Regions from separate parts of the Comamonas sp. AG1104 genome, predicted to be linked through region 3. Evidence: predicted binding sites of a transcription regulator. Region 3 holds the regulator's gene; each other region holds the start of a gene.
What was found. The regulator FNR, encoded in region 3, switches genes on or off when oxygen is low (the NO sensors DNR and NnrR bind a similar motif). The targets are predictions, from matches to a motif close to TTGATNNNNATCAA.
Positions count from the first base shown of each region.

Region 1: DFO48_RS00730 (OmpW family protein) is a predicted target of FNR. The motif match lies at 5,575-5,588, and genes of this name have one in related genera.
Region 2: adhP (alcohol dehydrogenase AdhP) is a predicted target of FNR. The motif match lies at 1,097-1,110, and genes of this name have one in related genera.
Region 4: napE (periplasmic nitrate reductase, NapE protein) is a predicted target of FNR. The motif match lies at 2,161-2,174, and genes of this name have one in related genera.

Region 1 covers NZ_QQAS01000001.1:151,640-159,609, forward strand. Annotated here, with positions in the region: gene DFO48_RS00705 (AAA family ATPase) at 1-103, shown strand, start outside; gene DFO48_RS00710 (DUF5682 family protein) at 282-2,855, shown strand; gene DFO48_RS00715 (VWA domain-containing protein) at 2,858-4,063, shown strand; gene DFO48_RS00720 (hypothetical protein) at 4,097-4,306, opposite strand; gene DFO48_RS00725 (DUF808 domain-containing protein) at 4,449-5,468, shown strand; gene DFO48_RS00730 (OmpW family protein) at 5,672-6,286, shown strand; gene egtD (L-histidine N(alpha)-methyltransferase) at 6,645-7,700, shown strand; gene egtB (ergothioneine biosynthesis protein EgtB) at 7,687-7,970, shown strand, end outside.
Region 2 covers NZ_QQAS01000003.1:406,480-414,449, forward strand. Annotated here, with positions in the region: gene DFO48_RS10360 (multifunctional CCA addition/repair protein) at 1-1,054, shown strand, start outside; gene adhP (alcohol dehydrogenase AdhP) at 1,291-2,325, shown strand; gene trxC (thioredoxin TrxC) at 2,401-2,835, opposite strand; gene DFO48_RS10375 (DUF2905 domain-containing protein) at 3,044-3,244, opposite strand; gene DFO48_RS10380 (tripartite tricarboxylate transporter substrate binding protein) at 3,453-4,439, shown strand; gene DFO48_RS10385 (class I SAM-dependent methyltransferase) at 4,469-5,596, opposite strand; gene DFO48_RS10390 (SDR family oxidoreductase) at 5,606-6,391, shown strand; gene DFO48_RS10395 (dihydroneopterin aldolase) at 6,417-6,788, shown strand; gene ttcA (tRNA 2-thiocytidine(32) synthetase TtcA) at 6,782-7,777, shown strand; gene DFO48_RS10405 (DUF4136 domain-containing protein) at 7,861-7,970, shown strand, end outside.
Region 3 covers NZ_QQAS01000001.1:283,379-291,348, forward strand. Annotated here, with positions in the region: gene ccoG (cytochrome c oxidase accessory protein CcoG) at 1-1,199, shown strand, start outside; gene DFO48_RS01280 (FixH family protein) at 1,326-1,631, shown strand; gene DFO48_RS01285 (hypothetical protein) at 1,889-2,152, shown strand; gene fnr (fumarate/nitrate reduction transcriptional regulator Fnr) at 2,216-2,938, opposite strand; gene hemN (oxygen-independent coproporphyrinogen III oxidase) at 3,207-4,589, shown strand; gene DFO48_RS01300 (sulfite exporter TauE/SafE family protein) at 4,593-5,306, shown strand; gene DFO48_RS01305 (HD-GYP domain-containing protein) at 5,417-6,661, shown strand; gene DFO48_RS01310 (bifunctional diguanylate cyclase/phosphodiesterase) at 6,703-7,970, shown strand, end outside.
Region 4 covers NZ_QQAS01000001.1:419,443-427,412, reverse strand. Annotated here, with positions in the region: gene DFO48_RS01935 (SRPBCC domain-containing protein) at 1-206, shown strand, start outside; gene DFO48_RS01930 (SDR family oxidoreductase) at 241-1,035, shown strand; gene DFO48_RS01925 (nuclear transport factor 2 family protein) at 1,054-1,518, shown strand; gene napE (periplasmic nitrate reductase, NapE protein) at 2,265-2,426, shown strand; gene DFO48_RS01915 (chaperone NapD) at 2,419-2,721, shown strand; gene napA (periplasmic nitrate reductase subunit alpha) at 2,714-5,203, shown strand; gene DFO48_RS01905 (nitrate reductase cytochrome c-type subunit) at 5,221-5,727, shown strand; gene DFO48_RS01900 (cytochrome c3 family protein) at 5,752-6,399, shown strand; gene ccmA (heme ABC exporter ATP-binding protein CcmA) at 6,404-7,093, shown strand; gene ccmB (heme exporter protein CcmB) at 7,087-7,743, shown strand; gene ccmC (heme ABC transporter permease CcmC) at 7,745-7,970, shown strand, end outside.

The DNA of each region.
Region 1 (7,970 bases), 130 kb from region 3:
CCCGGTGCAGGACACGGTGGTGTGGAAGGAATATCTTGAGACCGTGGTCAAGGAGCGTAGTGACTGGAAGGATCTGTACCGCGCCTGCCGCGAGCAACTGTGAGTTGTGCTGCAGTGAATGCAGCTCTTGATACGTCGTTGCATCACCTCGCCCTAGCCGCCCTAGCGTGGCTACTGTCTTCGGTGATGGCGCCTCGTCTCAACCGCCCATCTGTGATGGGCTGAGCTGTCTTCACTGCCAGAGACCTTGCTATCCCTTTCTTGAGCCGTCTGACAAGCCCATGGCCACTTCCGCTGATTCTGTTCATTTCTTTGGCATACGCCATCACGGCCCGGGCTGCGCTCGCAGTCTGCTGCAGGCGCTTGAGGTTTTGCAGCCCGATTGCCTGCTGGTGGAAGGTCCGCCCGAGGGGGAGGCGCTGCTGCCCATGCTGCAAAGTGCCGAGCTGCGCCCGCCCGTGGCCATGCTGGTCTATATGCAGGACGAGCCCAGCCAGGCCGCGTTCTATCCATTTGCCGAGTTTTCACCCGAATGGCAGGCATTGCAGTGGGCCAGTCGCCTGGGTGTTGCAACCCGCTTCATCGACCTGCCCCAGACCCATGGCATGGCCATCGAGTTTGCCCAACGCGAAGCGCTGAAGAAGGCAGCACAGGAGGCCGAGGATGCTGTACAGGCGGCGACGGTCCCGGACTCGGAGCAGGACGCACCGGATGTCGCGGAGGCCGCAACGCTGGCGGATATGCAGGATGGTGACGAGCATGAACCGCAGCTGGACCTCCCCGCACCGGCTCCTCAACACCTGCACCGCGATCCGCTGGACTGGCTGGCCCATGCCGCAGGCTTTGACGATGGCGAGAGTTGGTGGAACCGTCTGGTCGAGGAGCGAGGCGACAGCGAAGCACTGTTTGAAAGCATTGGAGAGGTGATGGCGGCAGCTCGCGAAGAACTGTCCAAGGACGGCGAGCATTGGCGCGGCGAGGAATACATGAAGCGCGAAGCACTGCGCGAAGCCCATATGCGCCAGTGCATTCGCGAGGCGATCAAAGCCGGTCACCAGCGCATTGCCGTGGTTTGTGGCGCCTGGCATGTGCCGGTGCTCAAGGCCAGCGTGACGGCCAAGGCCGACAGCGCCCTGCTCAAGGGCCTGCCCAAGGCCAAGGTAATGGCGACCTGGGCCCCCTGGACTTATCGAAACCTGGCCAGCAGCAGCGGCTATGGCGCGGGCGTGACTTCTCCGGGCTGGTACCAGCATCTGTGGCAGTGCTATCAGTCGTCCCCGGGTTTGGAGTTAAATCAGCCTCAAACGCTTGATGGTAAAGCGCAAACAGCTATCAAAAACGCGGTTTCTCCGGCCACGCTGCGTACAGCTGGCTGGCTCACGCGCGTGGCCCATCTGCTGCGCGACAAGGATCTTGACTGCTCCAGCGCCCACATCATCGAGGCCACGCGACTGTCCGAGAGTCTGGCGGCGCTGCGCGGCCAGCCCATGCCCGGCCTGGAGGAAATCAACGAGGCCATCGTCACCGTGATCTGCATGGGCGAGGACGCACCGCTCAGGTTGATCGATGAGGAACTGACCGTCGGTCATGTGCTGGGCCAGGTGCCTGCCGATGTTCCCCAGGTGCCGCTGCAGCGTGATATCGAGCAGCAGCAGAAGTCGCTGCGCCTCAAGCCCGAGGCGGCAAGCAAGCTGCTGGCGCTGGATTTGCGCAAGGACACGGATCTGGCACGCAGCCATTTTCTGCACCGTCTGCGCCTGCTCGGCATTGACTGGGGCGTGCGCGCCACCGATGCCCAGCGCAACCGGGGCACATTCCGCGAAAGCTGGCAGCTGCAGTGGGAGCCCGAGCTGGCGGTACGCATCATCGAGGCCAGCGTGCACGGCGCCACCGTGGCCCAGGCCGCCACGGCCAAGCTGCGCTCCAGCCTGACGCCCGAGACCTCGCTGCCCGAAATAGCGCAGGCCATCGACGATGCGTTGCTGGCCGATTTGCCGCAGCTGGTCGAAGCCCTGATCGCCACGCTGGCCCAGCGTGCAGCCACCACGGGCGATGTGGCCCAACTGCTGCAGGCCTTGCCACCGCTGGCCAATGTCTATCGCTACGGCAGCGTGCGCCAGACGGATACAGCCCTGCTGGCCGGCGTGATCGATTCGCTGGTGCTGCGCGCGGCCATCGGCCTGCCTGTCGCCTGCATGGCCATGGACGAGGATGCGGCGGCTTCCATGAAGACCAAGGTGCTGGCGGCGCACGAAGCCCTGCGTCTGCGCACCAGCGACGCAGAGGCGCAGCAGGCGGTGGATGCCTGGCGCCTGGCGCTGCGCAGCCTGGCCATGGGGGATGCCGCTGCGGCACTGCTGCGCGGCATGGCTTGCCGTTTGCTGCTGGACGAGCAGTTGCTGGAAAGCGCCGAGATCGTGCGCCAGTTCAACCGCAATCTTTCGCTGGGTGCGGCGCCCATGGATGTGGCGGCCTGGCTGGACGGTTTTCTGAACCGGCAGGCGCTGGTATTGCTGCATGACGAGTCCATCTGGGGTGCTGTCGATGCCTGGCTCAGCGGTCTGGGCGAGGTGCAGTTTGCACAGATTCTGCCGTTGGTGCGACGCAGCTTCTCGACCTTCAGCAATCACGAGCGGCAAAGCCTGGGTGACAAGGTCAAGCGAACTCCTGTGGGAGGCGCAGCGGCACCCGATCCTGCTGTGGGCGCTGCGGACGATGCTGCGCCCTGGGATGAGTCGCGTGCCTTGCTGGCCTTGCCCATGCTCAATGAGTTGCTGGGCTTGAATCTGCCTCAGGCGCTGATGGGACAAGCCCAAGCAGCTACCGATTTTGATGCGGCCGCGGCCAAGGTGTGACGATGAAGCAAACAGCAAATTTGGCGACCGAGCCGCAACAGGAGTCCGAAGAGCTGCAGCCCACCACGCGGCTGCAGCGCTGGCGCATGGTGCTGGGCAGCCCCGCTGATGCCAGTTGCGGCGGTGTGACGGGCCGCTTGCAGGAGATGGACCAGGCGCTGGCCGCCTTGTATGAGGAAGACAGCAAGCTGGCATCGCGCAAGGGCGGACGCGGCAACTCTTCGCCTTCGGTCTCGCGCTGGCTGGGCGATATCCGCAAGTACTTTCCGAGCCAGGTCGTGCAGGTCATGCAGCGCGATGCCATGGAGCGTCTGAATCTGCGCGAGCTGCTGCTGCAGCCCGAAATGCTGGAGAACGTGCAGCCCGATGTGCATCTGGTGGCGGACCTGATTTCGCTGGGCTCGGTGATTCCGCAGAACACCAAGGCCACGGCGCGGCTGGTGGTGCGCAAGGTGGTGGACGAGCTGATGAAAAAGCTCGAGGAGCCCATGCGCAGTGCCGTGGCCGGGGCACTGGACCGCAGCCAGCGCAACCGACGCCCGCGCCATGCAGAAATCGATTGGAATCGCACCATACGCGCCAACCTGCGCCATTGGCAGCCCGAATACAAGACCATTGTTCCAGAGACGCTGATTGGCTATGGACGCAAGGCGCGCCGCCCGCAGCGCGAGGTGATCCTGTGTATTGACCAGAGCGGCTCCATGGCTAACTCGGTGGTCTACTCCAGCATCTTCGGTGCTGTGATGGCCAGTCTGCCGGCCGTGGCCACCAAGCTGGTGGTGTTTGATACGGCCGTGGTCGACCTGACGGAAAAACTCGACGATCCCGTCGATGTGCTGTTTGGCGTGCAATTGGGCGGCGGCACCGATATTAACGGTGCGGTCGGCTATTGCCAGGGGCTGATCAGCGAGCCGCGCAACAGCATTCTGGTGCTAATCTCCGACCTCTACGAAGGCGGTGTGGAGTCGGGCCTGCTGCGCCGCGCCAACGAGCTGGTGGAAGCGGGCGTGCAGTTCATCACGCTGCTGGCGCTCAGCGACGAGGGAGCTCCTGCCTATGACGCGGAACTGGCGGCCAAGCTGGCGGCACTGGGCGTGCCCTCGTTTGCCTGCACCCCCGATGCCTTTCCGCAGCTCATGGCCGCGGCCATCCGCCGCGACGATGTGGCCGCCTGGGCGGCGACACAGGGCTTCAAGACCAGCAAATAAGAAGACTTCCCGACGAAGGCTGCTTGTTGGGGCTCAGTCCGGCAGATCGATACCAAGCCTGGCCAGCCTGGCGGCCATCACATCGCGGCGGCGCGCGGCCTTGGCTGCGGTTTCGCTGACCGTTGCAATGGTCTTGGGACCTTTGCCCGCTGCGGCCTTGACCAGTTCCGCCTTCTTGGCGGCCTCTGCGGCAAGTTTGCGGTAGCTGGCAATCAGTTCGGCATGAGCGATGGCTTGAGTCACAGGGTTTCCGTTCGATGAGGGTGCTCATTGTCGCTGCAAAGTCCGAGCCACGCCGATCGCACAGCTGATTGGAAATTTCCTGTCGCAGTCTCTGCATGGTTTGCAGGCATGATGGCGACTTTGTAAACCACCAGGAGAAGCGATGGCAGGTGCCGGCCTTTTGATGTTGCTAGACGATATTGCTAGCTTGCTGGACGACGTGGCCTTGATGACCAAGACTGCCGCAGGCAAGAGCACAGCGATTCTCGACGATGTGGCCACCCAGACCAAGGTGGCGGTGCAGAAGACGGCCGGCGTGCTGGGCGACGATCTGGCCCTCAACGCCGAGCAGGTCACGGGTGTCAAGGCCAACCGGGAACTGCCCGTGGTCTGGGCTGTGGCCAAGGGCTCGTTGATGAATAAGGCTATTTTGGTGCCCGCAGCGCTGTTGATCAGCGCATTTGTGCCCTGGCTGATCACGCCTTTGCTGATGGTGGGGGGCGCGTTTCTGTGCTTCGAAGGCGTGGAGAAGATCCTGGATCTGTTTCACAAGCACCAAAAGCATGATGCGCATGAGGCCGTGGTGGATGCCGAGGAGGCTGCCCATAAAGGTGTTGCACCGTCATCGGTGCGTGCCGCGCGTGAAAAGCAGATGGACCCGATGGAGTACGAAAAGCAGAAGGTCAAGGGTGCCGTGCGTACAGACTTTATTCTGTCGGCCGAAATCATGGCGATCGCGCTGGGTACGGTAGCCACCAAGCCCATCTGGGAGCAGGCTGCGGTGCTGATCGCCGTGGCTCTGGGCATCACCGTGTTCGTCTACGGACTGGTGGCCGGCATTGTGCGCATGGATGATGTGGGCGGCTGGCTGATGGCCAAGAGCAGCAGCGCTGCCAACGCCATGGGCCGTGGTCTGATTGCTTTTACCCCGTGGCTGATGCGCGGGCTGTCCATCGTGGGCACGGCTGCCATGTTCATGGTGGGCGGTAGCTTGCTGGTGCACGGCATAAAGCCTGTCGAACATTGGATAGAGCAGGTGATTGTGCCCACGGGCGGTATTGTTGCAGCGCTGGGGCCGGTGTTGGTGCATGTGCTGGTTGGGGCCGTCATTGGCGGTGCGGTTGTGGTGTGCATGGAGTTGTGGCACAAGCTGCGACCAGCCAGGTTGGCTCATCCGAGTTGACGACTACCATCACTGCTGACGCACATTTTTGCGCTTCATCAGTGTCTTGGGCGGACGTGGCCGATGGGCAACGTCCGCTTTTTTCTTTGCGGTGTTGGTGTGCGGGTTGACCTGGGACAAACCCGTGTGGCAGTGGCTTTGCTTCAATGGATGCCAAGGGATGCAAAGCATTGCACTCACCCAATTCATCAAGGAAAGAACCCATGAAAAAGACTCTGATCGCGATTGCTGCTGTTGCCAGCGCCCTGACGGCCGGTACCGCTTTTGCCCAATCTTCGTTTGACGGCTCCAGCCCTTGGCAAGTTCGCGTGCGCGCTCTGCATCTGGACAGCGACAACGGTGGCGCTGCCGGAGACGCAGGCGTGAGCATCAACAACAAGTGGATGCCTGAGCTGGACGTGTCCTACTTCTTCACGCCCAACATCGCGGCAGAGCTGGTGCTGACCTATCCTCAAAAGCATGATGTGCGCCTGAATGGCGGCAAGATCGGTTCGCTCAAGCATCTGCCCCCCACCTTGCTGGCGCAGTACCACTTCACCAACTTCGGGGCCTTCAAGCCCTATGTGGGGGCCGGCGTGAACTACACACGCTTCTCGAACGTGGACATCCTGGATGGTGCCGTGACCGTGAAGAAGAACAGCTTTGGCGGCGCGCTGCAGGTCGGCTTCGACTATGCGCTGGACAAGAACTGGTCGCTGAACTTCGACATCAAGAAGGTTTATCTGGGTACCAAGGTCACAGGTGCAGGCGTGTTTGAAAACACCAAGTTCAAGGTTGACCCATGGTTGGTGGGTGTGGGCGTGGGCTATCGCTTCTGATAGCTTCACGGCAAAGAGTGTTCTTGTCTGCGGCCTTCTTCCCGCAGGCGAGGCACGCACCGCAGGCTCTGTGGTGCATCGGAGTCAGAAGGTCGGCATGGCCTGATGATTTCGGAGGCTAGGGTGTATGTTTAGATCGGTATTCCGCCTGCGCGGGGTACCGATTTTTTTTGCTGATTTCTTTGACCAGTATTGACTTTGTCAGCATTGCTGCATGCGCATGCAGTAAAAGGATCGCTGGCTTCAGTCCTACTTCTGCCGATTGCCGGCCGCGCTAGGCTGAGGGTCTAAAGCAGGCTTGGCAGTGATGGCGCGGGCAATGGCTGCATCGCGCGATCGGCTCATCAGGAGGATCAGCATGCGCGCGACACCGGACAGGCAGGCAGCATCGATAGAGTTTGCATCACGCGCAGGGCGCATTCCATTGCCTCTGGCGTCCTCGTTGAGACCTCCACCGCTTCAGGGCGAGAGTAGCCCCTTCATGGACGCGTATACCTCCCCGACGCATCTGCGCTATGAACTGGCGCAGGGGCTGATGCAGCGGCAGGCGCAGATTTCCCCCAAGTTCCTATATGACGCGCATGGCTGCGACCTGTTTGAGCAGATAACCGAGCTGCCCGAGTACTACCCCACAAGAACCGAGGCTGCCATCATGGCCCGCTACGACCTGGAGATCGCCCGGGCCATGGCGGGTTGCCAGGTGTTGATAGAGCTGGGAGCGGGCAATTGCGAAAAAGTGCGACGCCTGTGCCGCAGCGTGGGGCCGCAGCAGTTTCTGGGAGTGGATATTGCGGTCGAGTTTCTGCAGGCCGCTGTGGCCAGGCTGGAGCATGACTTCCCGCGACTTACGGCTCGTGCAGTTGCGGCGGATTTCACGGGAGACTGGCATTTGCCGTCAGGCGTGCCACAGACGCGGCGTGAGCTGTTCTATCCAGGCTCCTCGATCGGCAACTTCGATACGCGACAGGCTTTGCATATGCTCAGACATATGCATTCACTTCTGGGTGGCGACGGCGGGCTGCTGATTGGCATTGATCTGCCCAAGCCGGTACCGGTTCTGATAGCCGCTTACGACGATGAGCAGGGCGTCACAGCCGAATTCAATCTCAATGTGCTCAATCATGTGAACCGTCTGCTTGGCAGTGATTTCAATCTTCAGGACTGGGCGCATGAGGCGCGCTTCGACAGCCGGACATCGCGGATAGAGATGCATTTGCGCGCCCGTCGCCCCGTCATGGTGTGCTGGCCTCAGGGCCTGCGCTATTTTTCTCAGGGCGAGACCATTCATACGGAGAACAGCTACAAATACCCGCTGCCCGATTTCCTCTCCATGCTGGCTTGCGCGGGATTTGCCGAACCCAGGGTCTGGACCGATGAGCAGCAATGGTTTGCCGTCATTCATGCCCATGCCTGAAACCATGGCGCGGCCATTTTTCATGGCACCTGCTGCCAGGGACTGGATAGTGCTGGCGCAGGAGTTCGAGCGGGTGAGGGCCTGCACACAAAAGCTGGCTGCCCCCTTGTCTGCAGAAGACGCCTGCGTGCAATCCATGCCGGACGCCAGTCCTGCCAAATGGCATCTGGCCCATACCAGCTGGTTCTTCGAAACCTTTGTACTGGCCGTGCACCAGCCAGGGCATCAGGCTTTTGACGGCAGCTTTCGCATGCTGTTCAACTCCTATTA
Region 2 (7,970 bases), on a different contig from region 3:
CGGCATGGGCTATCGCGGCTTTGTGGTCCACACCGCCGCCGATGTGACGCTGGAAGAAGACCTGGCGCGGCGCGATCTCACCATCAACTCCATCGCTGCTCCCGCAGACTGGACAGGCAACGGCGACCTCGAAGACCTGGTGGATCCCTATCGCGGCCAGCAGGATCTGAAGGATCGCGTGCTGCGCCATGTGACCGATGCCTTCCGCGAAGACCCGGTACGCATTCTGCGTCTGGCCCGCTTTGCGGCGCGCTTCACCGATTTCTCCGTCGCACCCGAGACCATGGAACTCATGCACGAGATGGTGGCGGCCGGCGAGGTCGATGCCCTGGTGCCCGAGCGCGTGTGGCAGGAAATCAGCCGCGGCCTGATGGAGGCCCAGCCCTCGCGCATGTTCAACATCCTGCGCGAATGCGGAGCTCTGGCCCGGCTGTTGCCCGAACTCGACAAGCTCTGGGGCGTGCCCCAGCGCGCCGAGTACCACCCCGAGATCGATTGCGGCGTGCATGCCATGATGGTGCTGGACATGTCGGCCCGCTTGCAGACACCGCTGTCCGTGCGCTTTGCCTGCCTGTGCCATGACTTCGGCAAAGGCACCACGCCGGCCGATGTACTGCCCCGCCATATCGGCCACGAACAGCGCAGCGCCCGCCTGCTGCTGCAGGTCTGCGAGCGCTGGCGCGTGCCCAACGACTGCAAGGAGCTGGCCGAGGTCGTGGCACGCGAGCATGGCAACATCCATCGCAGCCACGAGCTCAATGCCGCCGCCCTGCTGCGCCTGCTGGAGCGCTGCGATGCCATCCGCAAGCCCCAGCGCTTCGAGGAAGCCTTGCTGGCCTGCGAATGCGACGCACGCGGACGTCTGGGCTTTGAAGAGGCGGCCTACCCGCAGCGCCAGCGCCTGGGCAATGCCCTGACGGCGGCTCTGGCCGTGGAAACCGCCCCCGTTGCCCAGGCGGCAGCGCAGCGCGGCCTCAAAGGCAAGGCCATTGGCGACGCAGTGAGCAAGGCGCGCGAGCAGGCGATTGCTTCCTATCTGGAAGGCGGCGCCTAGCAGTCCGCGCGCCGAGGCCAACGGGGTAGGGATGGGCACCGCTTGAGTTAAGTCAAAGAAGGTATGCTGCAGCCATTGCACAGTACGAGACGGCTGCGGCGGTTCGCTCCGCCCGGGCCATGCAGCGGATCACGAAACCCGCTGCAACCCCCATGCCATACCGGCATGGTTCTTTGACAGGCAAGTGTCCGGCCTACAGGTCTGGGCCTTGCCTTCTACTTCAAGGAGGTGCTCTGATGTCCTTACCCCAGACCATGAAAGCCGCCGTGGTGCGCTCCTTCGGGAAGCCGCTCACGATTGAAGAAATGCCGGTGCCCCGACCGACAGACGATCAGATCCTGGTCAAGATCGCGGCTTCCGGCGTCTGCCACACCGATCTGCATGCTGCCGAAGGCGACTGGCCTGTCAAGCCTCATCCGCCCTTCATTCCCGGCCACGAGGGCGTGGGCTATGTGGCTGCAGTGGGCAAGAACGTCAAGCATGTCAAGGAAGGCGATCGCGTGGGCGTGCCCTGGCTGCACAGCGCCTGCGGCTTCTGCCGCCACTGCATAGGCGGCTGGGAGACCTTGTGCGAATCTCAGACCAATACCGGCTATTCGGTCAACGGCGGCTTTGCCGACTACGCACTGGCCGATCCCAACTATGTGGGCCATCTGCCATCGAACGTGAGCTTTATCGACGTCGCTCCCGTGCTCTGCGCCGGGGTCACGGTGTACAAGGGGCTGAAAGTCACCGATGCCAAGCCCGGTGACTGGGTGGTGATTTCCGGCATCGGCGGCCTGGGACATATGGCCGTGCAATATGCCAAGGCCATGGGCTTCAACGTCGCGGCGGTCGACATCGACGACAGCAAACTCGCTCTGGCGCGTCAGCTGGGCGCAACCGTCACTGTCAACGCCAGGACCACCGATCCGGCGGCCTATCTGCAAAGAGAGATTGAAGGCGCCCATGGCGTGCTGGTCACGGCCGTGTCGCCCAAGGCTTTCGAGCAGGCGCTGGGCATGGTGCGTCGCGGCGGCACGATTTCGCTCAACGGCCTGCCGCCCGGCGACTTTCCGCTGCCGATCTTCTCCATGGTGCTCAAGGGCATCACGGTACGCGGCTCCATCGTCGGCACGCGCCTGGACCTGCAGGAGTCGCTGGACTTTGCAGCTCAGGGCAAGGTCAAGGCCACCGTATCCACCGACAAGCTGGAAAACATCAACGACATCTTTGCCCGCATGCACGAAGGCAAGATCGAAGGCCGCGTGGTGCTGGACATCGCCGCCTGAACCAGGCTGGCGCCCCGGCCGTGTCACCGCAGGCCATGCCCTGGTGATGCAGCCGGGAGCGCGAAAATCCGCCGCTCAGCTCACCGATCGCACCCAGCGCACGATCTCCGCTGCAGGCAGCGCCCCGGAGATGCGTGCCAGTTCCCGGCCTTCCTTGAAGATCACCATGGTCGGAATGCTGCGGATGCCAAAGGGTGCTGCAGCCTGCGGATAAGCCTCGGTATCGAGCTTGGCCAGCTGCGCCTGCCCCGCCAGCTGCTGCGCCGCCTGGGCAAAGGCCGGCGCCATCATGCGGCAGGGGCCGCACCAGGGGGCCCAGAAATCCACGACCACCGGCAACTGGCTGCGACCGGTGTGCCGGGCAAAGCTGTCGTTGTCCAGGGCCACGGGCTCGCCCGTCACCAGCGGCTGGTGGCAGCTGCCGCAATCGGGCTGATTACCCAGTTGCTCTTTGGCGATGCGATTGGTGGTGTGGCAATGAGGGCAGACGTAGTGCAGGGATTCGGACACGGGGCAACCTTTCTGGGATTCACGCAAACAAGAATGCGACAACGGCCCGCCTCCTGAGACAGGCGCCTTGCCTGAACCCGCTTTGCGCAAGTCTTGCTTTCTTTGGCAATGTCTGACGATGCCAGCAGGCACTGCTCGGGCTCAGGCCCGTATGTGCAGCCAAAGCCTGCAGATTCAAGTCGGCCAGCGTCAGAGCGTGGCTGCGATCTCAGAGCTTCACAAAGCGGGCAATCAGCGCGGCCACTACGCTGAGCAGCACCGTGCTGGCCACCGGCAGGAAGAACTCCTTGCCGAACAGGCGAAAGCGGAAGTCGCCGGGCAGACGCCCCAGCCCTATGCGCTGCAGCCAGCCGTGCAGCCCGTTGACGAGCAACAGGGCCAGAAAAATGACGATCAACCAGCGAATCATGAGAACGCAAGTATAGGGGCGCACTGTCCTGACGGCCTGCGCGCCCATGCTGTCAGGCAGCCATTCCGTTTATGCATGACATGCTTCCCAAAGATTGATTGACCTCAATTCCCCCCTCTGCCCATGATGTCCAAGCCCTGCGCCATGCAGAGTCCGGGCCCGTGCGTCTGCCGTCGCGGCCCTCCAACTACAAACGACGAGACATACCGTGCCCCAGACCTTTTCACGCAAACAGTTTCTCCTGACCGCAGCGCTGCTAGGCGCCAGCCTGGCCCTGCCTGCATCTGCCGACAGCTTCCCCAATCGCCCGCTCAAGCTGGTCGTTCCCTTCTCGCCCGGCGGCAATACCGATGTCGTGGCGCGCCTGGTCGGCCAGGGTCTGGCCGAGGCGCTGGGCCAGCCCGTCGTGGTGGAGAACGTCCCCGGCGCCAACGGTGCCATCGGTGCCAGCCGCGTCGCAGCCGCCGCCAATGACGGCTACACCCTGCTGTTCGGTACGGCGGGCACGCAGGCCATCAATCCCAGCCTGTACCGCAATCTCAGCGAGAAAAGCCTGGACGATTTCGAGTACGTTGCTCTGGTGACCTCAATTCCCAATGTGCTGGTGGTCAACGAGTCGAAAACGCCGGTCAAATCGGTGGCCGAGCTGGTGAGCTACGCGCGCGAGCGCCGCGCCGGGATGAGCTATGGCTCGCCGGGCATGGGCTCCACCGTGCATCTGTCGGGCGAGCTGCTCAAGAGCGCCGCCAAGCTGGACCTGGTTCACGCGCCCTACAAGGGCAGCGCTCCGGCCCTGACCGATCTGATCGGCGGCCAGATCGACTTCATCTTCGAGAACATCACGCCGGCGCTGCCCTTCATCCAGGGCGGCAAGCTCAAGGCGCTGGCCGTGACCTCCGCCGAGCGCCTGCCGCAGCTGCCCCAGGTCCCGACCATGAGGGAAAGCGGCTTCCCGTCCTTTGTCACGGCCACCTGGAACGGCGTGCTTGCGCCCAAGGGGACACCACGCGCCGTGGTCCAGCGCCTGGAAACGGCCACGCTCAAGGTGGCCAGCAGCCCAGAGTTCAAGGCCCGCGTCGCGGCCCTGGGCGGCGAACCCCGCCTGCTCGGCTCAAGCGCGTTCCGCGACTTCACGCGCACCGAGTACAAGCACTGGGGCAGCATCATCCAGGCCGCCAAGCTCGAAAAGCAGTGAGCTCGGCGGGCACGCAGACGCTATAGCCGCTATAGACGGTGCGTGCGGTCGCCCTGCACAAAGCCCTGCGGCGTCCAGGGCTCCACGCCCTTGGACAGGGCAACGACCTTGAACAGCTCACCCATCTCGTGCTCCATGACCAGCTTGGAGGCCATGGAGCGGGCCTTGATGCCGACCGCATCTAGCTTGGGCGCAAGTCCGCAGTTGATGAGAAAGTGCGCCTGATTGGTATAGCCCAGCACGTCGAAGCCCGCATCCTGGGCCGCCACGGCCGTTCCCGTGAAATTGACGTGGGCCGTGATGTCCTTGAGGCCGACCAGCACCAGAGGGTCATTGTCCACCTGATGCTGGTAGTGGCAGACCAGGGTCCCCATATGGCGCTGCTCGTGGTAGTACTCGCTCTCGCCAAAGCCGTAATCGATGAAAAAGGCAGCTCCCCGGGTCAGGCGTTCGCCCAGGGTGTGGATAAACGCTTCGCCCTGGCGGTGGATTTCGGTCAGAAAATCATGCGGCCCGCCGATATCCACAGGCGGACGCAGTTCGGTTGCTCGGTCTTCCCAGGCAAAGGCCGCCTCATCACCGTCGCCTGCGAGCACCACGCCGCGCTCATGCCATTGGCCCTGGGTGCGCTGCAGCAGTTGCACCGGCATGGCGTCCAGCACCTCGTTGCCGATGATCACGCCTTCCATGGCGTCCGGCAGCGCGTCCACCCAGCGCACCAGATGTTCGTACTTGGCCAGCGCCAGCTTCTGGCGCGCGCGCAGTGTGCCCGAGAGATCGACGATGGTGTAGCGCTCTGGCAACGCCCCCTGAGCCGCCAGCTCGTCGAGGATCTGCAGCGCCAGTGCGCCGGTGCCCGCGCCGAACTCCCAGATCTCACGGGTATTCGTTTTTTGTAGCGCTTCCCGTAGCTGGGACGCCACCAGTTGGCCAAAAATAGGCGAAATCTCCGGTGCCGTCACAAAGTCGCTGCCCGACTCCGGCATGGTGCCAAACTTGGCCGTTTCATTGGCGTAATAGCCCAGGCCCGGCGCATAGAGCGCGAGCTCCATGAAACGGTCGAAAGGCAGCCAGCCGCCCACGGCGGCAATCTCCTTGGCAATGCGGGATTGCAAGGCGCTCGTTAAACTTGAGGGTTCTGTCGTCACAACCCGCATTTTCCACGAATGTCCTCACCCGCCCGACCACGCACAGTATTGGTGACCGGTTCCGCCCGTCGCCTCGGACGTGACATGGCCCTGGCCCTGGCCCGCGCGGGCTGGCAAGTGGCTGTGCACTATCGCGACTCCCACGAGCAAGCCATGCAGACCGTGGCTTCCTGCGCGCAGTTGTCGGGCGACAGCGCGGCTTTTGACGCGGATTTCTTTGACGAGGAGTCGGTGCGCTCGCTGGTGCCGCGTGTGGTGGAGCGCTTTGGCCGCATCGACGCCGTGGTCAATAACGCCTCGCTGTTCGAGCATGACGATGCCCAGAGCTTCAGCTATGTGGCTCTGGAAGCGCATCTGCGCAGCAACACGGGCGCGCCCATATTGCTGTCCCAGGCTCTGCACGCCCATGTGCAGGAGCGCGTGGCGGCGGGCGAAGAGTCCGCCCAGGGCGCTGTGGTCAATGTGCTGGACCAGAAGCTCTGGAACCAGAACCCCGACTTCCTGAGCTACACCCTCTCCAAGGCGGCTCTGGAAGCCGCCAACACCATGCTGGCCCTGGCGCTGGCTCCACGCGTGCGCGTGGTGGGCGTGGCGCCGGGCCTGACGCTGACCAGCCATATGCTGAGCCAGGAAAAATTCGAGGCCCTGCACGCCATGAGCCCGCTGGGACGCTCCTCCTCGCCCGAGGACATTGCCGCCGCCGTGTGCTTTGCACTGGAAAACCGCTCCATGACGGGCACCACCATGCTGGTGGACGGCGGCCAACATTTACAGCGCTTCGAGCGCGATTTTTCGATGATGTGAGCCCACCGAGGCCGCACCCTTTCCCATGACTTCCACTTCCGGACAACAGATTCTCACGCTCACCGGCCTGCGCTTTGACGCCAGCCTGGGGATTCTTGCGCATGAGAAACAAGAGCCTCAGCCGATCCAGGTCGACGCCGAACTCAACCTCGGCCCCCAGCCCCTGGCTCCGCGCGATGACGACATCCTCCATGTGCTGGACTACCGCAAGGTGCGCCAGATCATCATCGACGAATGCACCTCCGAGCATGTGAACCTGCTCGAGAGCCTGATCGGCAAGCTGGCCCAGCGCCTGCTGCAGCTGCCCGGCGTGCGCGGCGTGCGTGTGAAAATTGCGAAGCTGGAAATTTTTGACGACTGCGAAGTAGCCATTCGCATCGAAACCGGACAATGGTGAACCCCATGAATGCAGTAAACGACAACCCCTGGATTGCCGAAGAGGCAGAAGCCGCCGATGCTGCGGCCGCAGAGAACGCCAACGGCGAAGAAGCCGCCAAGCCCGGCAAGATCAAGATCGAGCGCGAACAGATCAAGCTCGAAAAGCGCCTGTGCCGCGAAGTGGGCAAGGCCATCCTCGACTACAACATGATCGAGGAAGGTGACAAGATCATGGTCTGCATGTCCGGCGGCAAGGACAGCTACACCCTGCTCGACATTCTGCGCAAGCTGCAAAAGCGTGCGCCCGTGAAGTTCGACATCGTGGCGGTGAACCTGGACCAGAAGCAGCCCGGCTTCCCCGAGCATGTGCTGCCCGAGTACTTCCAGAGCATCGGTGTGGACTACCACATCGAGAACCAGGACACCTACAGCGTCGTCAAGCGCGTCGTGCCCGAAGGCAAGACCACCTGCGGTCTGTGCTCGCGCCTGCGCCGCGCCATCCTGTACAAGGTGGCCGACCAGCTGGGCTGCACCAAGGTGGCCCTGGGCCATCACCGCGACGACATCGTGCAGACCATGATGCTCAATATGTTCTACGGTGGCCGCATGAAGGGCATGCCGCCCAAGCTGGTCAGCGACGACGGCAAGCATGTGGTGATCCGCCCGCTGTGCTATGTGCCCGAGAAGGACACGACGCGCTGGGCCCAGTACCAGAACTTCCCCATCATCCCCTGCAACCTCTGCGGCAGCCAGGACGGCCTGCAGCGCGTGGCCGTGGGCAATATGCTGCGCGAGTGGGACAAGAAGTTCCCCGGCCGCATCGAGAGCATGTTCCGCGCCATGGGCAACATCGTGACCACCCACATGATGGACCCCCAGCTGCACGACTTCAGGAACGCCAAGGCCACGGGCATTGCCGATCCCAACGGCGACATGGCCTTTGACCATGAAGAGCTGCCAACCATGGCCGCCCTGCCCGGCGGAGTACAAGTGGTACAACTGTCCTGAGCGGACTTTTGAACTAAAACCGGACCCTGCAGTCCAATCAAAGGCCCATCCCATGGGCCTTTGTCGTTTTCAGAGAAATCATCATGAACCTGCGCAAAACCTCCTTACGCTGGATCGGCCTTGTGGCCCTGACTGCGACGGCTCTGCTGGCCGGCTGCAGCACGGTGCGCGAGGTCAACAGCACGGTGCAGAG
Region 3 (7,970 bases):
TCTATCTGTTCGGACTGGTGCTGTATCCGCAGGACTTCATCTATCTGACGGGGCTGCTGATCATCAGCGCGCTGGGGCTGTTCCTGTTTACCGCCGTGGCCGGGCGTCTGTGGTGTGGCTTCTCCTGTCCGCAGACGGTCTACACCGAGATCTTCATGTGGATCGAAAGCAAGGTCGAAGGCGATCGCAGTGCCCGCATGCGTATCGACAAGAACGGCTGGACTTTGGAGAAGATCTGGAAAAAGTCGCTCAAGCAGTTTCTCTGGATCGTTCTGTCTCTCTGGACAGGCTTCACCTTTGTCGGCTACTTCGTGCCCATCCGTGAATTGGGTGTGGAGTTGATGGCCTTCCAGGGCAACTGGCAGATTTTCTGGGTGGCGTTCTACGGCTTCGCCACCTACGGCAATGCTGGCTATATGCGCGAGCAGGTCTGCAAGTACATGTGTCCCTATGCACGCTTTCAGAGTGCCATGTTCGACAAGGACACCATGATCGTCAGCTACGACGCCGAACGTGGCGAAGCTCGTGGTCCGCGCAAGAAGGACGTTGACTACAAGGCTCAGGGTCTGGGGGACTGCATAGATTGCAAGCTTTGCGTTCAGGTCTGCCCCGTGGGCATCGATATCCGCAAAGGGCTGCAGTACGAGTGCATTGGCTGCGGTCTGTGCATCGATGCCTGCAACTCCGTGATGGACAAGATGGAGTATCCGCGCGGCCTGATCCGGCTGACCACTCAGAATGCCGTGGCCAAGGCCTGGAAGCAGGTGCAGGTGATCCGCCGCATTTTCCGCCCCCGTGTGTTGATCTACTCGGCCGTGCTGGTGGCCCTGAGCGCCGCCATGATCGCCAGTCTGGTGCTGCGCGAGCCGCTCAAGGTCGACGTGATTCGCGACCGTGCTGCGCTTTCGCGCATCGTGGCGGGAGGCAAGCTGGAGAACGTCTACCGTCTGCAGATCATGAACGCCACCGAGTCCGAGCAGCACTACCGTATCAGCGCCGTGGGCCTGGAGAATCTGGAAGTCGCATCCGAGCAGGAAGTGACCGTTGGCCCTGCCGAGACGCGCGGCATTGCGGTGCGGCTGCAGATTCCGTATGGCTCAGCAGCTCCCGGCTCGCACCCCGTACACTTCAATGTGGATGCAGTGACTGCCGGAGCAGGGCGTATTTCCGAGAAGACGGTATTCCTGGTGCCGCGTTAATGCCAGGTCTTGCCGGTCTTCGTGGGCCATCACGGAGGCCGGACAAGGACACTGCCAATCGGCAGCAATCTATGCCACCTTGCCATATGTGCCTGGGTGGCCAGAATTTTGGAAAGAGGTTTCATCATGTCGGCAGCACAAGCCAAGGTCTCGCAAACGGCCAAGATCATCCACCCCGAGGACGGCAAGCCGTGGTGGAAGTTTGCCCATGTCTGGCTCATCATCGCCGGCCCTGTGATCGTGGTGATTGCCGGCTTTGTCACCGCATACATCGCACTGAGCAGGCCCGATCCCGTGATTGACCCTGACTACTACCGCCATGGCATGGAAATCAACCAGCGCCTGAGCGAAAGTGAAAAAAGCATGGCCCCTGCAGTCACCGGCCGCAATCATGCGGCCACTCCAGCCAAGGATCATCCGCTGGATCGCTGAGCGCTCCGGCGCTTGCTCCGCCAAGGTCGCTTTTGCGGCCTTTTTTGTTCCCGATATCAAAATCAGAGCGTGCTGCGCATGCTCTGTCTAACGTTGATGCAGCAATAAATGGTTTTTTGTTATTAGGAAGGCGCAGGGTGCTACTGAAAAGAGAGTAATTCAGGGTTTCCCGCCACGGTGCATGCCCGCAGTCCTGCATGAATGGTCACCACTGTTGTGCAAAATATGACCAAGCCCACAGCCCAAGGAGAATCAGGATGGATGCTCGACGCTGGATGTGGATTGTCTGGCCGGCCTTTCTGGCGGCGGCAATCATGGAGATGGTGGTTTTTGCCTTTGTGGACCCGCTGGATGTGCACTGGCTGGGCTCCCCTCTGGACTGGTCGCGCCAGGCCATCTATACGGTCGCTTTTTTTGCCTTCTGGGTCGTGACCCTGATGGGAGGTGCGATGACGGTGATGCTGGGGCGCTCCGTCAGCGATCTCAATGGCGGCATTGTTTCCGAGCCTCTGCCCGAGTAATTCGCCCAGACAAAAAAGCCCGCTGTCCGCGGGCTTTGTCTTGAGTGCATCTGCTGACTCGGTTCAGCTCTGGCATTGCTGGCTGTTGACGATGCGTTTGAGCGCCTCGGTATCCAGAATGCGCAGGTGGCGCTGCTTGACTTCGATGATGCCTTCCTCGGCGAACTTGGAGAAGGTGCGACTCACGGTTTCCAGCTTGAGGCCCAGATAGCTGCCGATTTCTTCACGCGTCATGCGCAGCACCAGCTCCGACTTCGAAAAGCCGCGTGCCGACAGACGCTGGACCAGGTTCAGCACAAAGGCCGCCAGGCGCTCTTCTGCGCGCATGCTGCCCAGCAGCAGCATCACGCCATGCTCGCGCACGATTTCGCGGCTCATGACCTTGTGCACGTGGTTCTGCAGGGCCGTGACCTCGCGCGAGAGCTGCTCCAGTTTGTCAAACGGCATGACACAGACCTCGGCGTCTTCAAGGGCCACGGCATCGCAAGTGTGGTGGTCGTTGACGATGCCGTCCAGACCAATGATTTCGCCCGCCATCTGAAAGCCTGTGACCTGATCGCGTCCGTCTTCGGTGGCCACGCTGGTCTTGAAGAAGCCGGTTCGAATGGCATACAGGGAAGTGAACTCTTCGCCATTGCGAAACAGCAGCCCGCCGCGCTTGATTTTGCGGCGCGTGGCCACAATCTCGTCAATGCGCTCCATTTGTTCATCGTCCAGGCCCATGGGCATGCACAGTTCACGCAGATTGCAGTTGGAGCAGGATGCTTTGATGGTCTGAAGATTCATGGGCTTTTTGCAACCGCGCAGACAGGCACAGAGTGGAGAGTCGCGCTGGTCATTGACCTCGTGGTTGAAGATGAGATGGATCAAATTGTCGCAGCACTTGCCTTGAAGTCTCTTGATTTTCATCAAGGACAGGGTGATTGCCTTGGGGCACATTGCCTATATTCGTTCAAAAACATGCGCTTTTGCCTATTTTGGGCATGATTTTCAGGATCTGATTTCCATTGAAATATGCTCCATACAGTGTGTGGGCGCACCCTAACTCCCAGTTATGACCGCAGTCACGCCTGAGTTGCTGAGCCGCTTTGATATCCCCGGCCCACGCTACACATCGTTCCCAACAGCCGACCGTTTTGTTGAGGCTTTTGGTGCAGACGACTACATACTGGCACTAAAGCAGCGCAAGACGCATTCCGGCTCGCGCGCTTTGCCCCTGTCCGTTTATGTGCATGTGCCGTTCTGTGAGTCGCTTTGCTATTACTGCGCCTGCAACAAGATCGTGACCAAGCATCATGAAAAGGCTGCCGAGTATCTGGACTACCTGAGTCGAGAGCTGGCCATGCATACCGAGCATTGCGGCAAAGGCCAGCTCGTAAGCCAGCTGCATCTGGGTGGAGGCACACCGACCTTCTTCAGCGATGCCGAGTTGCAGCAACTGATGGTCTTGATGCGTGAGCATTTCAAGCTGGATCCGGCGGGCGAGTACTCCATCGAGGTCGATCCGCGCACCGTCAGCAACGAGCGGCTGAGAGCTCTCAAGGACATGGGGTTCAATCGACTGAGCTTTGGCGTGCAGGACTTTGATCCCGCGGTGCAGAAAGCGGTGCACCGCGAGCAGCCCGCCGAGCAAGTCTTTGCGTTGGTGGCCGAGGCGCGCCGCCTGGGCTTTGTCTCCATCAATGTGGACCTGATCTACGGTCTTCCCAGACAGACGCCCGAGTCTTTTGCGCGCACGCTGGCACAGGTCAATGAGCTGCGCCCCGATCGCATTGCGCTGTATGCCTATGCGCATCTGCCCGAGCGCTTCAAACCGCAAAGGCGGATCGAATCGGCAGACCTGCCCATGGGACAGGACAAGCTGAACATGCTCTCCGGCGCAATCGATGCGTTCATGAATGGCGGCTATGTCTATGTAGGCATGGACCACTTTGCACTGCCTGACGACTCTCTGGCCATTGCCAAGCGTCAGGGGCGCTTGCATCGCAACTTTCAGGGCTACAGCACCCAGCCTGATTGCGATCTGATTGCACTGGGCGTATCGGCTATCGGCAAGGTGGGCGCGACCTACAGTCAGAACGTCAAGACTCTTGAAGAGTATTACGACGCCGTCGATGGTGGCGTGCTGCCCGTGCAGCGCGGATTGGCGCTTTCGCGTGACGATCTGGTACGCAGAGCCGTCATCATGTCCATCATGTGCCAGGGCTCCGTCCTGTATGAACCCATGGAGCAGGCCTGGCTCATCAATTTCCGCGAGTACTTCGCTGCGGAGCTCGATGCGCTGGCGGAGATGCAGCGCAACGGCTTGGTCGAACTGTCCGTCGAGGGCTTCAAGGTCACCGGCCTGGGCTGGTTTTTTGTGCGCGGAGTAGCCATGCTGTTTGACCGATATTTGCAGGCCGACCGGAACCGCGCCCGCTTTTCACGCATCATCTAGCGCATGTTGTTTTCGCTGGTCTGGACTGCTTTGATCATGGGGCTCGTGGGTGGGCCCCATTGTCTTGTGATGTGCGCTGCCCCCTGCAGTGTGGTCACAGCAGCGAAGCCCATCGGTGGCGGGCAGCCCATTGCCGTGCACGGCCTGCAAAAACGCCAGTGGCTGCGTACTAGCCTGTTTCATCTGGGCCGCATCGCTGCCTATGCCCTGCTGGGCGGGATTGCGGCCGTGGCCATGGAAAGTCTGGCCTGGCTGACCAGTCAGACAACGGCATTGCAGAGACTTTGGACGCTGATGCATGTGGCGGTAATGGCCTGGGGACTGGCCATGGTGGTGCAGGCGCGGCAACCAGCCTGGCTGGAGCGGGCGGGGCGTTCCGTCTGGGCCAGGGTTCAGCCCTGGGTCACTGCGCCGGGCGGAAGTCTGGCCGCCGGCTTTGCCTGGGCACTGATGCCTTGTGGTTTGCTGTATTCGGCGGTATTGGTGGCAGCCTTGAGTGGCGGTGCCTGGCAAGGTGCTTTGTCCATGGCAGCCTTTGCAGTCGGCGGCGCAGTGTGGCTGCTGGCGGGACCCTGGCTGTGGCAATTGGGGCAGTCACATGTCAATGCATTGCGGGCCAGGTGGGGCACTAGAGTCGCAGGTCTGATGCTGATTGGTGTTGCGAGTTGGGCTTTGTGGATGGACCTGGTCTACAAACCCAGCCTTTGGTGCCGATAAGTCACACAAGAGGGGCTTGTTGATGCTGTTTGCATCCCAACAGACCCTAGTCATGGTTGAGCAGTCATGGAACTGCGGAATAATGTCTTATCTTGTGTGTAGCGCTCAAAGTGAATCGTTTCGTTGCTATTGATATCGGACAACTGCGTATCGGCATGTATGTCCATCTGGAGACTGGCTGGTTGCGCCATCCATTTCCCGTCAGCAGCTTCAAGATTGTCAATGACGAGCAGTTGCAGACACTAAGGACTCTGAAGCTCAAGGCAGTTCAGGTCGATCTCTCAAGAAGTGATCTGGAAGAGGCGGCAGCGTCTGTGGCTGCAGACCCTCAACCCGCTCCTTGCCCCCCCGAGAACGATGCGCATGCATGGCGCAACAGTATTTTGGGCCTGCAATCCAGGTTTCTGGGCGCGGTTTCCGTATTTGATGACGTGCAGGCCTTGTTGCCAGTCAACCCCGAGAAGGCTCGAACAACGACGGATATGCTGGTTGCGCAGCAAGTCGTCAAACTGGCACAGGCTCGTGATCTGAGTTTGCATCTGCTCGCGGATACGGGGGGCGCCACCTTTGGCGTTCATGGTGTCAATGTCTCCGTACTGAGTCTGTTGCTGGGCAAGACGCTGGGCCTGCGCAATGACGTATTGCAGGATCTGGGCACGGCGGCGCTGTTGCATGACATGGGCAAGCCGGGGCTGGAGATTTCCGCATCGGCCAACGCACTGAATCAAGGCACGGGCCGCACGCCTCTGCGAGAGACCGTGTATGCACGTCATGTCGGAGAGTCAGTGGCATTGGCTCTATCCATGGGCTATCCTCCTTCCGTCACGACGGCCATCGCCCAGCATCATGAATGGGCCGATGGGTCAGGCTTTCCACTCGGCTTGCTGGCCGCAGATATGGACATTGCCGGACAGATCCTGGCGCTGGTCAATAATTTTGAGCGCTTGTGCAATCTGCCACTGCAAGGCAACGAAATGACGCCTCATGAAGCCATGGCTGCACTTTACGGGCAGTATCGCCAGCGATATGCGCCCGATGTGCTCAAGGCATTCGTGCAGACCTTGGGGGTCTATCCGCCGGGCTCTTTGGTGGAGCTAAGCGATGGGCGGATGGGCGTGGTGGTGTCCGTCAACACCAGCCAGTCGCTCAAGCCGCAGGTGCTGACCTATGACATTCAGGCGCCGCAGAAACTGCGGTTTGTAGATTTGCTTGAATATGTGGGTTTGGGTATTCGCCGAGGGTTGACGCGAAATCAGCTTTCTCGAAATGCGTTAGAAGCTTTACAGCCGCAAAGGCGTCTTTGCTACTTTTTTGATAGTTCTGCAGCACCTGCTGCCGAGAAAGACCTCGCGTGACTTTGCAGCAGAGTTTTTTGATTGACCCTCTGCTTGCCTCCATGCTCGATGGTTTGCAGGAGGCGGTCTGGCTGCTGGATGCGCAGACGTTGCGTGTCGTGCATGCCAATGCAGCCAGTATGCAACTCACAGGCTACACGCCCGAGCAGGCGCAGGAGCAGTATGTTGATGTGCTGTGCGCCTCTCTGGTGCAAAAAGCGTTCTGGCAGGATGCCTCAAACTGGGTGGGTGGTGCGAAATTTCTCACGGAAATTTGTACAGCCAATGGTTCATTGACAGCTGTGGAGATGGGGGTGGGCTCCGTCGCCCTGAACCCGCGCTGGTTGATGCTCACCATGCTCGACCGCAGCGAGCAGTTGCGGCACGAGAGCGAACTGGACATGCTGCTTGCGGAGTTGCGGGCGACGCTTGAGTCCGCTGCAGACGGCATGCTGGTCTGTGATCTGCGCGGCGGCATTCGTGCATTCAACCACCGTTTCGCGGAGCTGTGGCAACTACCCGAACCACTGCTCGTGCAGCGAGATGATGCGGCCATCTTTACCCACCTGGAAGCGCAGACCATCAGCAGCGAGAGTCAGTTCACTCTTTTGCAGGATGCGCAGGACCTGTCGGCTCCTGAAACCTCGGAGGTACTGCAACTGCTCAATGGCAGGGTTCTGGAGCGCCGCTCCGTGCCTCAGCTCAGTCGCGGTGTGGCAATAGGACGTATCTACTCCTATCGAGACATCACGGTGGAATCCAGCTCGGCGACCGAGCTGCGCCTGGCTGCAAGAGTGTTCGAGTCCAGCCTGGACGGTATCTTCATTGCCGATGCCAATGGTGTCATCGTTCAGGTCAACCCGGCTGGCGGGCAGTTGCTGCATGGCAAGGCGGTGCTGGGGCTCGCTGCCTGGACTCTGTTCGAGTCCGAGGGGGGGGCTGTGTCCGACCTGCTGGAGCTGGCCGCTGCGCGCTGGGATGTGGGCAGCTTCTGGGAGGGCAATCTTTGGCTCAAGCAGAGTGAAGGTCAGCGCTGCGCGGTCTGGCTGTCCTGGGTGGCATTGCGTGACGGCTATGGGCGTCTAGTGCAAAGCATTGGCTTTATGCGCGACATGACCATGCAGCGCAGTGCACAAAAGCAGATTGAGCAGCTGGCTTACAGTGATGCGTTGACAGGGCTGCCCAATCGCCTGAGTTTGAGCCGTCACGTGCAAGCCGCCATCACTGCTGCGCGCTTCACACAGCAGCCTTTCAGCATTCTGTTTCTGGATCTGGACCGTTTCAAGATCATCAACGATTCACTGGGCCATGACTTCGGCGACCGGGTGCT
Region 4 (7,970 bases), 140 kb from region 3:
ACGCAGCGCGCCGTGATCAATACATAGAGGCAATTGACGCCAACCGCTGCACCTACTTCACCACCGACCAGTTCCTGGGTCTGAACGCCGACACCATCATGCGCGAGCATGGTGCCTGGGTAAAGATCGCCTTTGACCAGGTCGCTGAGGATGTCAAGCACCGCGCGGAAGAGCTGCACTTTGCCCGCACCCGGGCTGCATTCTGAGAAAACCCCAGACTATAAATCCAAGGAGACCCATATGCTTCTGAAAGACAAAGTCATCATCATCTCTGGCATCGGCCCCGGCATGGGCATCAAGCTCGCCCTGCGTGCGGCGGAGTATCAGGCCAAAGCCGTGGTGCTGGCAGCCCGCACGCAGTCCATGCTGGATGAGACAGAGCAAGCGATTCGCGATGCCGGCCACTCCTGCGAGACGCTCAAGGTGTCCACCGATATCTCGCAGCCCGAGCAGTGCCAGCGGCTTGCAGAGCTAACCATCGCCAAGTTCGGCCGCATTGATGCATTGATCAACTCGGCCTATGCCCACGGGAGCTGGGGATCTTCTAGCAACTCCTCCATGGATGACTGGCGCAAGGTCATGGAAGTCAATCTCTACGGTTCCATGAACATGACCCAGGCCGTGGTGCCACAGATGAAAAAGCAAAAAGACGGCAGCATTGTGATGATCAACACCATGGCAACGCGCCGCCCCAATCAGCTCGAAGCCGGTTACGCCGTATCCAAAGGCGCGCTCAAGACCGCTGTGCAATATCTGGCAGAAGACCTTGGCCCCTTCGGCATCCGTGTCAACAGCACCTACAACGGCTGGATGTGGGGCGCACCGGTCAAAGGCTATTTCCAGGCGGAAGCCAAGCGCCAGGGCGTGCCCATGGAATCGCTGGTCAATGTGATTGCCCAGCAGATTCCCCTGCGCAACGAGATTCCCGACGATGCCGATTGCGCCTCTGCCGCGCTGTATCTGGCCAGCGACTATGCGCGCGTGGTGACCGGCGCCCAACTGGACGTCAGTGGCGGCCATTACCTGCCTCACTAAACTCCAGAGGAGAACCGCATGCAAACTCTTCTGGATATTGAAGAAATCAAACAGCTCAAGGCACGCTACTTTCGCGGCATCGACACCTGCAATCTGGAGCTTCTGAAAACCGTTCTGGCCGATGATGTCCATATCCGCTTCGACAGCCCGACTTACCAGTATGAGATCAATGGCATCGATGAAGCCATGATCTTCTACCGCAATGCCTTCACCCATAGGCGCTTTGGTATGCACAACGGGCACACACCGGAAATCCAGGTCAACGGTGACGCGGCCACCGGCATCTGGTACCTCAATGACCTGTTCATCAATCTGGATGAGCAGACCATACTCACCGGCAGTGCACTGTACGAGGACTGCTATACCAGGGTCGCCGGCCAGTGGCGGGTGCAGCGCACGGGCTACAAGCGACTGCTGGAGATGATTGAGCCCCTGAGCAGTGGTTGCCGCATCACATCGCAACCTATTACGAGCAGCTTATAGGTGACACCAGGATTGCGATTGGACTCTCCCTGAGCAGGTAGACAAGCCTAGGGGTAGTCCAATGCAGGTTGATGGACGAGCAGATGCAGAGCTTCGCTCATAAATACTTTGCTCCTATAAAGCGCTTTTGTGGAGCGCTTTTTGGTTCGACGCACATCGTGCTCGGTACGGCGATGCTTCGAGCTTGCACAAATCCAGGTTGAATTCGCATGAGTCTCGTTGTCATTCATTGCCTGGCTGAAAGGAGCGCGTCTTGAATGCCGCGAGGTCCTGCGCTGCATTGAGCCACTGAATCCACGGTCTGCAGCAATTTCTTGTGCAGGCTTGGCTTTCCGGCGATTTCCATCACTGAATGCGGCCATACGAAACCTCGATTACCACTCTATGGCGGACAGGTGATCCAGTGACGGTTTTCAAGCAAGCAGCAGACGGCGGCTATCGGTTTCAGGTCCGGTGCCACTTCTCAACTTCAACGGATCAGTGCGAGATTGAGGCGCAAATTCAGTTTGCAGAGGGCTGTTCCAAGCTGCGCTTGAGTCAGCCAGCTATTTAGTCAACACCCGAGGCATCTCCTTGAATGTCAATTGACTTAATGAAATCTGAATGAAGGAATTGATGTAATGCAACGAATCGAGAAGAACCTTGTTGCAAGTCAATTTTGTAGGTAATCTCGTGGCAAAGTTCGTTATCGGATCTCTATCGCCAAATCACGGATGCTCAGGCATCCAAGCCAAGGGGGATTGCTAATGACAGAACCTCAGCCTGAATCGACTCGTACCGAGGAGTTGCGTAGCTTCGCATTTCTCGCAGTTGTTATGGCACCTATATTGGCCGTTGTACTGATTGCGTCTTACGGCTTTGCGATCTGGTTTTATCAGATGATCATCGGTGGCCCTCCACATGCATGAAGAATCTGAGCCCATTGAAACTCATACCGACTTGCATATCACCAGCCTGGTTGTGCATGTGCTTCCTCAAGCATTGGCACAAGTAGCTGCTGGCATCGTCACGATCAAAGGCGCCCAAATACATGGAAGTCATCCGGCCGGCAAGTTGGTGGTGACCTTGGAAGCGCCCCATGCAAGGGAAATACTTGATTGCGTGTCTCAGATTGAGCTGCTCGATGGCGTAATCAACGCATCCCTGGTTTATCAGCATGTTGAGAACTGGCAGTCGCTAAACCAAGAGGTAACACATGACTAGCACTAGGCGTGATTTTGTCCGTCAATCTGCGGCCGCAGCCGCAGGTGCCGTTGCAGGCATACCCATAGAAGCTCTGTCCCAGGATGCAGGTGCAATGGCCGCCGATCTGAAGTGGTCCAAGGCGCCATGCCGCTTTTGCGGTACAGGTTGCGGCGTCATGGTGGCCGTCAAGGACAACCGCGTGGTGGCCACTCAGGGTGACCCTGAGGCCGAGGTCAACCGGGGGTTGAACTGCGTCAAGGGTTACTTCCTGTCCAAGATCATGTATGGAGGGGACCGTCTGACAAAGCCGCTGCTGCGCATGAAGAATGGTCGCTACGCCAAGGATGGCGAGTTCCAGCAGGTTTCCTGGGATACGGCCTTCGACGTCATGGCAGAGCAGTTCAAAAAGACGCTCAAGGCCAAGGGGGCCGACGCAGTGGGCATGTTCGGCTCCGGCCAATGGACGGTATGGGAGGGCTATGCAGCCTCCAAGCTGTTCAAGGCGGGCTTTCGCACCAATAACATTGATCCCAATGCACGCCACTGCATGGCCTCGGCAGTTGCCGGCTTCATGCGCACCTTTGGCATGGACGAGCCCATGGGTTGCTATGACGACATCGAGGCCGCGACTGCCTTTGTGCTCTGGGGCTCGAACATGGCGGAAATGCATCCGGTGCTGTGGACTCGCGTGACCGACAGGCGCCTGTCCACACCAGGCGTGAAGGTGGCCGTGCTGTCCACCTTCGAGCACCGCTCGTATGAGTTGGCGGATATGTCTCTGACCTTCAAGCCTCAGACCGATCTGGCCATACTCAATTACATCGCCAACCACATCATCACCACGGGCAGGGTCAACAAGGACTTCGTCTCCAAGCACTGCAATTTCAAGCTCGGCAACACCGATATCGGCTACGGGCTGCGTCCCGAGCACCCTCTGCAGAAGGCGGCCAAGAACGCCAAGGATCCCAACGGTGCCAAGTCCATCAACTATGAGGAATACGCCAAGTTCGTATCCACCTATACGCTCGAGTACACAACCAAGCTCACGGGTGTACCGGCCAACCGCCTCAAGGCCCTTGCCGAACTCTATGCAGACCCCAACAGCAAGGTGGTGTCGTTCTGGACCATGGGTTTCAACCAGCACACGCGCGGTGTCTGGGCCAACAACATGGTCTACAACATTCACTTGCTGCTGGGCAAGATCGCCACACCCGGCAACAGCCCGTTCTCACTGACGGGACAGCCGTCGGCCTGTGGAACGGCGCGTGAGGTGGGCACCTTCTCGCATCGCCTGCCTGCGGACATGGTGGTGACGAACCCGGAACATCGCAAGACTGCGGAAACCATCTGGAAGCTGCCCGAAGGCACGATTCCCCCCAAACCCGGCTACCACGCAGTGGAACAAAACCGTGCGCTCAAGGACGGCAGGCTCAACGCCTACTGGGTGATGGTCAACAACAATATTCAGGCGGGTGCCAACCTGGCTCAGGAAGGCTATCCGGGCTACCGCAATCCCGACAATTTCGTGGTGGTCTCCGATGTCTATCCCACAGTCACGGCTGTGGCCGCCGACCTGATCTTGCCGTCGGCCATGTGGGTCGAGAAGGAAGGCGCCTACGGCAATGCAGAGCGCCGCACCCACTTTTGGCACCAGTTGGTCAAGGCTCCTGGTGAGGCGCGCTCCGACCTGTGGCAATTGATGGAGTTTTCCAAGCGCTTCAAGGTCGAGGAAGTCTGGCCCGAGGAACTGCTGGTCAAGAAACCGCAGTTGCGCGGCAAGACCCTGTTCGAGGTGCTGTACCGCAACGGAAACGTGGACAAGTTTCCCTTGGCCGATATGGATCCAGCCTATGAGAACGAGGAAGCCAAGGCCTTTGGCTTCTACCCGCAAAAAGGTCTGTTCGAGGAATACGCCTCGTTCGGACGTGGCCACGGCCACGATCTGGCACCGTTCGACCAATATCACAAGGTACGCGGCATGCGCTGGCCCGTGGTCAACGGCAAGGAAACCCTCTGGCGCTACCGCGAAGGCTCGGACCCCTATGTGAAGGCCGGTACGGGCTACCAGTTCTACGGAAATATCGACGGCAAAGCCAACATCTTTGCCTTGCCCTATGAACCACCAGCGGAGGCTCCAGACAAGGATTATCCGTTCTGGCTTTCCACGGGCCGAGTGCTTGAGCACTGGCACTCAGGATCCATGACCCGGCGCGTACCCGAGCTGCATCGTGCCGTGCCTAACGCACTGTGCTACATGCATCCTGATGACGCCAAGGCGCTGGGCGTGCGCCGCGGCAGCGAAGTGGAGCTGTCCTCGCGGCGTGGCTCCATGCGCACGCGCGTCGAGACCCGCGGCCGCAACAAGCCACCGCGCGGGTTGGTCTACGTCCCCTGGTTCGACGCCAGCCAGCTGATCAACAAGGTGACGCTGGATGCTACCGACCCGATTTCGTTGCAGACGGACTTCAAGAAGTGCGCTGTGAAGGTCACCAAGGTTTGACGAAAGAGAGGTTGACCATGAACTTCGTCCGCAAATTCGTCCGTCTTGTGGGCATGCTGCTCATGCTCAATATAGGTATGGCCTGGACGCCATCCGCTATCGCGGAGACCTTTTATGACTCGGCGCGCGGCCCTACGCCCATCATGCAGGCGACCAAGCCACCAGTGCTTGGCAATGCCGTCAACGATGACGTGCGCCGCACGCGCAACTACACCTGGCAACCTCCCACGATTCCCCATCGCGTGGACGGCTATCAGGTAGACAAAAATTTCAACAAATGCATGGACTGCCACTCACGAACCAAGGCCGAGATCTCGCAGGCCGTGCCAGTATCGGTCACGCACTATATGGATCGCGACGGGCGCATGTTGGGGCAGGTATCCACGCGACGCTACTTCTGCCAGCAATGCCATGTGGCCCAGGATGCCGTTCGCCCTCTGGTCAGCAACACCTTCGAGGACGTGGATACCGTGATTTTGAAGGCCCTGCAGTCCCAGTCGGGCAAGCCATCCAAGAAAAATTGACGCTGCGGCGCACGAGGTTCATCTATGTTGACACTTCTCAAGCGCTACTGGGCGGTGATCCGCCGCCCCAGCGTACATTTCAGCCTGGGCTTTCTGACCATCGGCGGCTTCATCGGCGGCATTCTCTTCTGGGGCGCGTTCAATACCGCCATGGAACTGACCAATACGGAGAAATTCTGCACGGGTTGTCATGAGATGCGGGACAACGTGTTTGCCGAGCTCAAGAGCACGATCCACTACACCAACCGCTCGGGCGTACGCGCCGTATGCTCCAACTGCCATGTGCCGCACGACTGGACCGACAAGATCGCTCGCAAGATGCAGGCCTCCAAGGAAGTGTGGGGCAAGATCTTCGGAACGATCGACACGCCTGAAAAGTTCGAAGCCAAGCGGCTGGAGTTGGCGCAGCACGAGTGGGCTCGCTTCAAGGCCAACGATTCGCTGGAGTGCCGCAACTGCCATAACTACGACTCCATGGATATGACACGGCAGAGTTTGCGCGCACAGAACATGCACAGCACCTATCTGGCCAGCAAGGAAAAAACCTGTATCGACTGTCACAAGGGCATTGCCCATAAGCTGCCTCACATTCCTCCTGGACAGGGCCCAAGCGACACGCCAGGTCAGAAAGTGCCGGGGCCAGCTGAGGCTTCAGTTGCGTCGGTGCAATAGCGGGATGAATGGTTTGGGTACGGCTGCTTCCAGATTTCTTTGCATATCCGGCCTGGGTTGTGTACGCGGCGGCCGGGTGGTACTGCGCGATCTGGGCTTGGAACTCGGTGGCGGTCAGCTGCTGATGCTCAGAGGTCATAACGGCGCGGGCAAGAGCAGCCTGCTGCGTTGTCTGGCCGGCCTTCTGACATGGCGCACTGGCAGCCTCCAGTGGTGCGGCGGCACGCTGTCCCCCCAGGATCCTGCCTACCAGCGGCAACTGGCCTATATGGGACATCAGGCAGGAATGAGCGACACCTTGACAGGGATGGAGAATCTGCGCTTTGCGCTGAATCTGATGGCAGTGAGCTGGAATGAAGCACGTGTTCAAGCCGTTTTGCAGGCGTTGTCGTTGACGGAAGTCGTCGCACGGCCTTTTGGCCGACTGTCCCAGGGGCAGCGTCGGCGCTTGGGACTGGCCCGTGTCTTGCTGGGCGAGCGTCCGCTGTGGTTGCTGGACGAACCCGACAACTGCCTGGATGGTCAGGGCGAACAATATCTGGGCGAGGCACTGGAGCAGCATCTGGCCTCTGGAGGAATGGCTGTGGTGGCTTCGCACCGCAACCTGGTGCTGCCGACGCCCCGGGTGTCGGTGCTGGATTTATCCCGCTCCGTGATCACAACGGCAATGAATGAGCAGGTGGCCGTTTGCTGATAGCTGTGTGTGCAAGAGAGTTGAAGTTGGCCGCTCGAAGGCCTTCCGATGCATTGGGCGGGCTGTTCTTTTTCGTGCTGGTGGGCAGTCTTTTCCCCTTGGCCTTGGGGCCGGACGCGCCCCTGCTGAGGCAGATTGCGCCGGGCATTGTGTGGGTCGCAGCCTTGCTGGCCGTGCTGCTGGGGCAGCACCGGCTGTTCGAGAGCGACATGGCCGACGGGTCGCTGGAGCAGTGGTTGCTGGCGCCGGCGCCCCTGCCGCTGCTGGTGGGCCTCAAGGTGGCCACGCACTGGTTGCTGGGCGTGTTGCCATTGTTGCTTGTGGCTCCCTTGCTGGGCTGGCAGTACGGCCTGGATGGGACGGTGGTCGGCATCCTGCTGGCATCGCTGGCTCTGGGAACGCCCAGCCTGTGCCTGCTGGCTGCTCTGGGCGCAGCACTGACACTGGGTGTGCGTGGGCAGTTGTTGCTGGCTCTGGTGGTGCTGCCGCTGAGTGTGCCCATCCTGATCTTTGGCAGCCATGCCGTGGCCCAGGCGCAGCAAGGGCTGAGTGCAGCGCCTGCTCTCAATCTGCTGGGGGCCTGCCTGTGCCTGGCGCTACTGGCCGGCCCTTGGGCTATCGCCGCGGCCTTGCGCCTCGCGCTGGAGTGATATGAGTTCCCTTACTTCCAATGCATCACCGACGCCTGCAGCAGGGTCCAGCGGCCGCAAATGGCGCCAACTGACCTCGCCCCCGATTTTTTACCACTGGGCGGGCCGAGTCTGGCCCTGGATGGCTGTGCTGGCTGCCGTGCTGGCTGCCGCGGGTCTATGGGTCGGATTTGGACTGGCACCTACGGATCACCAACAGGGCGAGGTCTACCGCATCATCTTTTTGC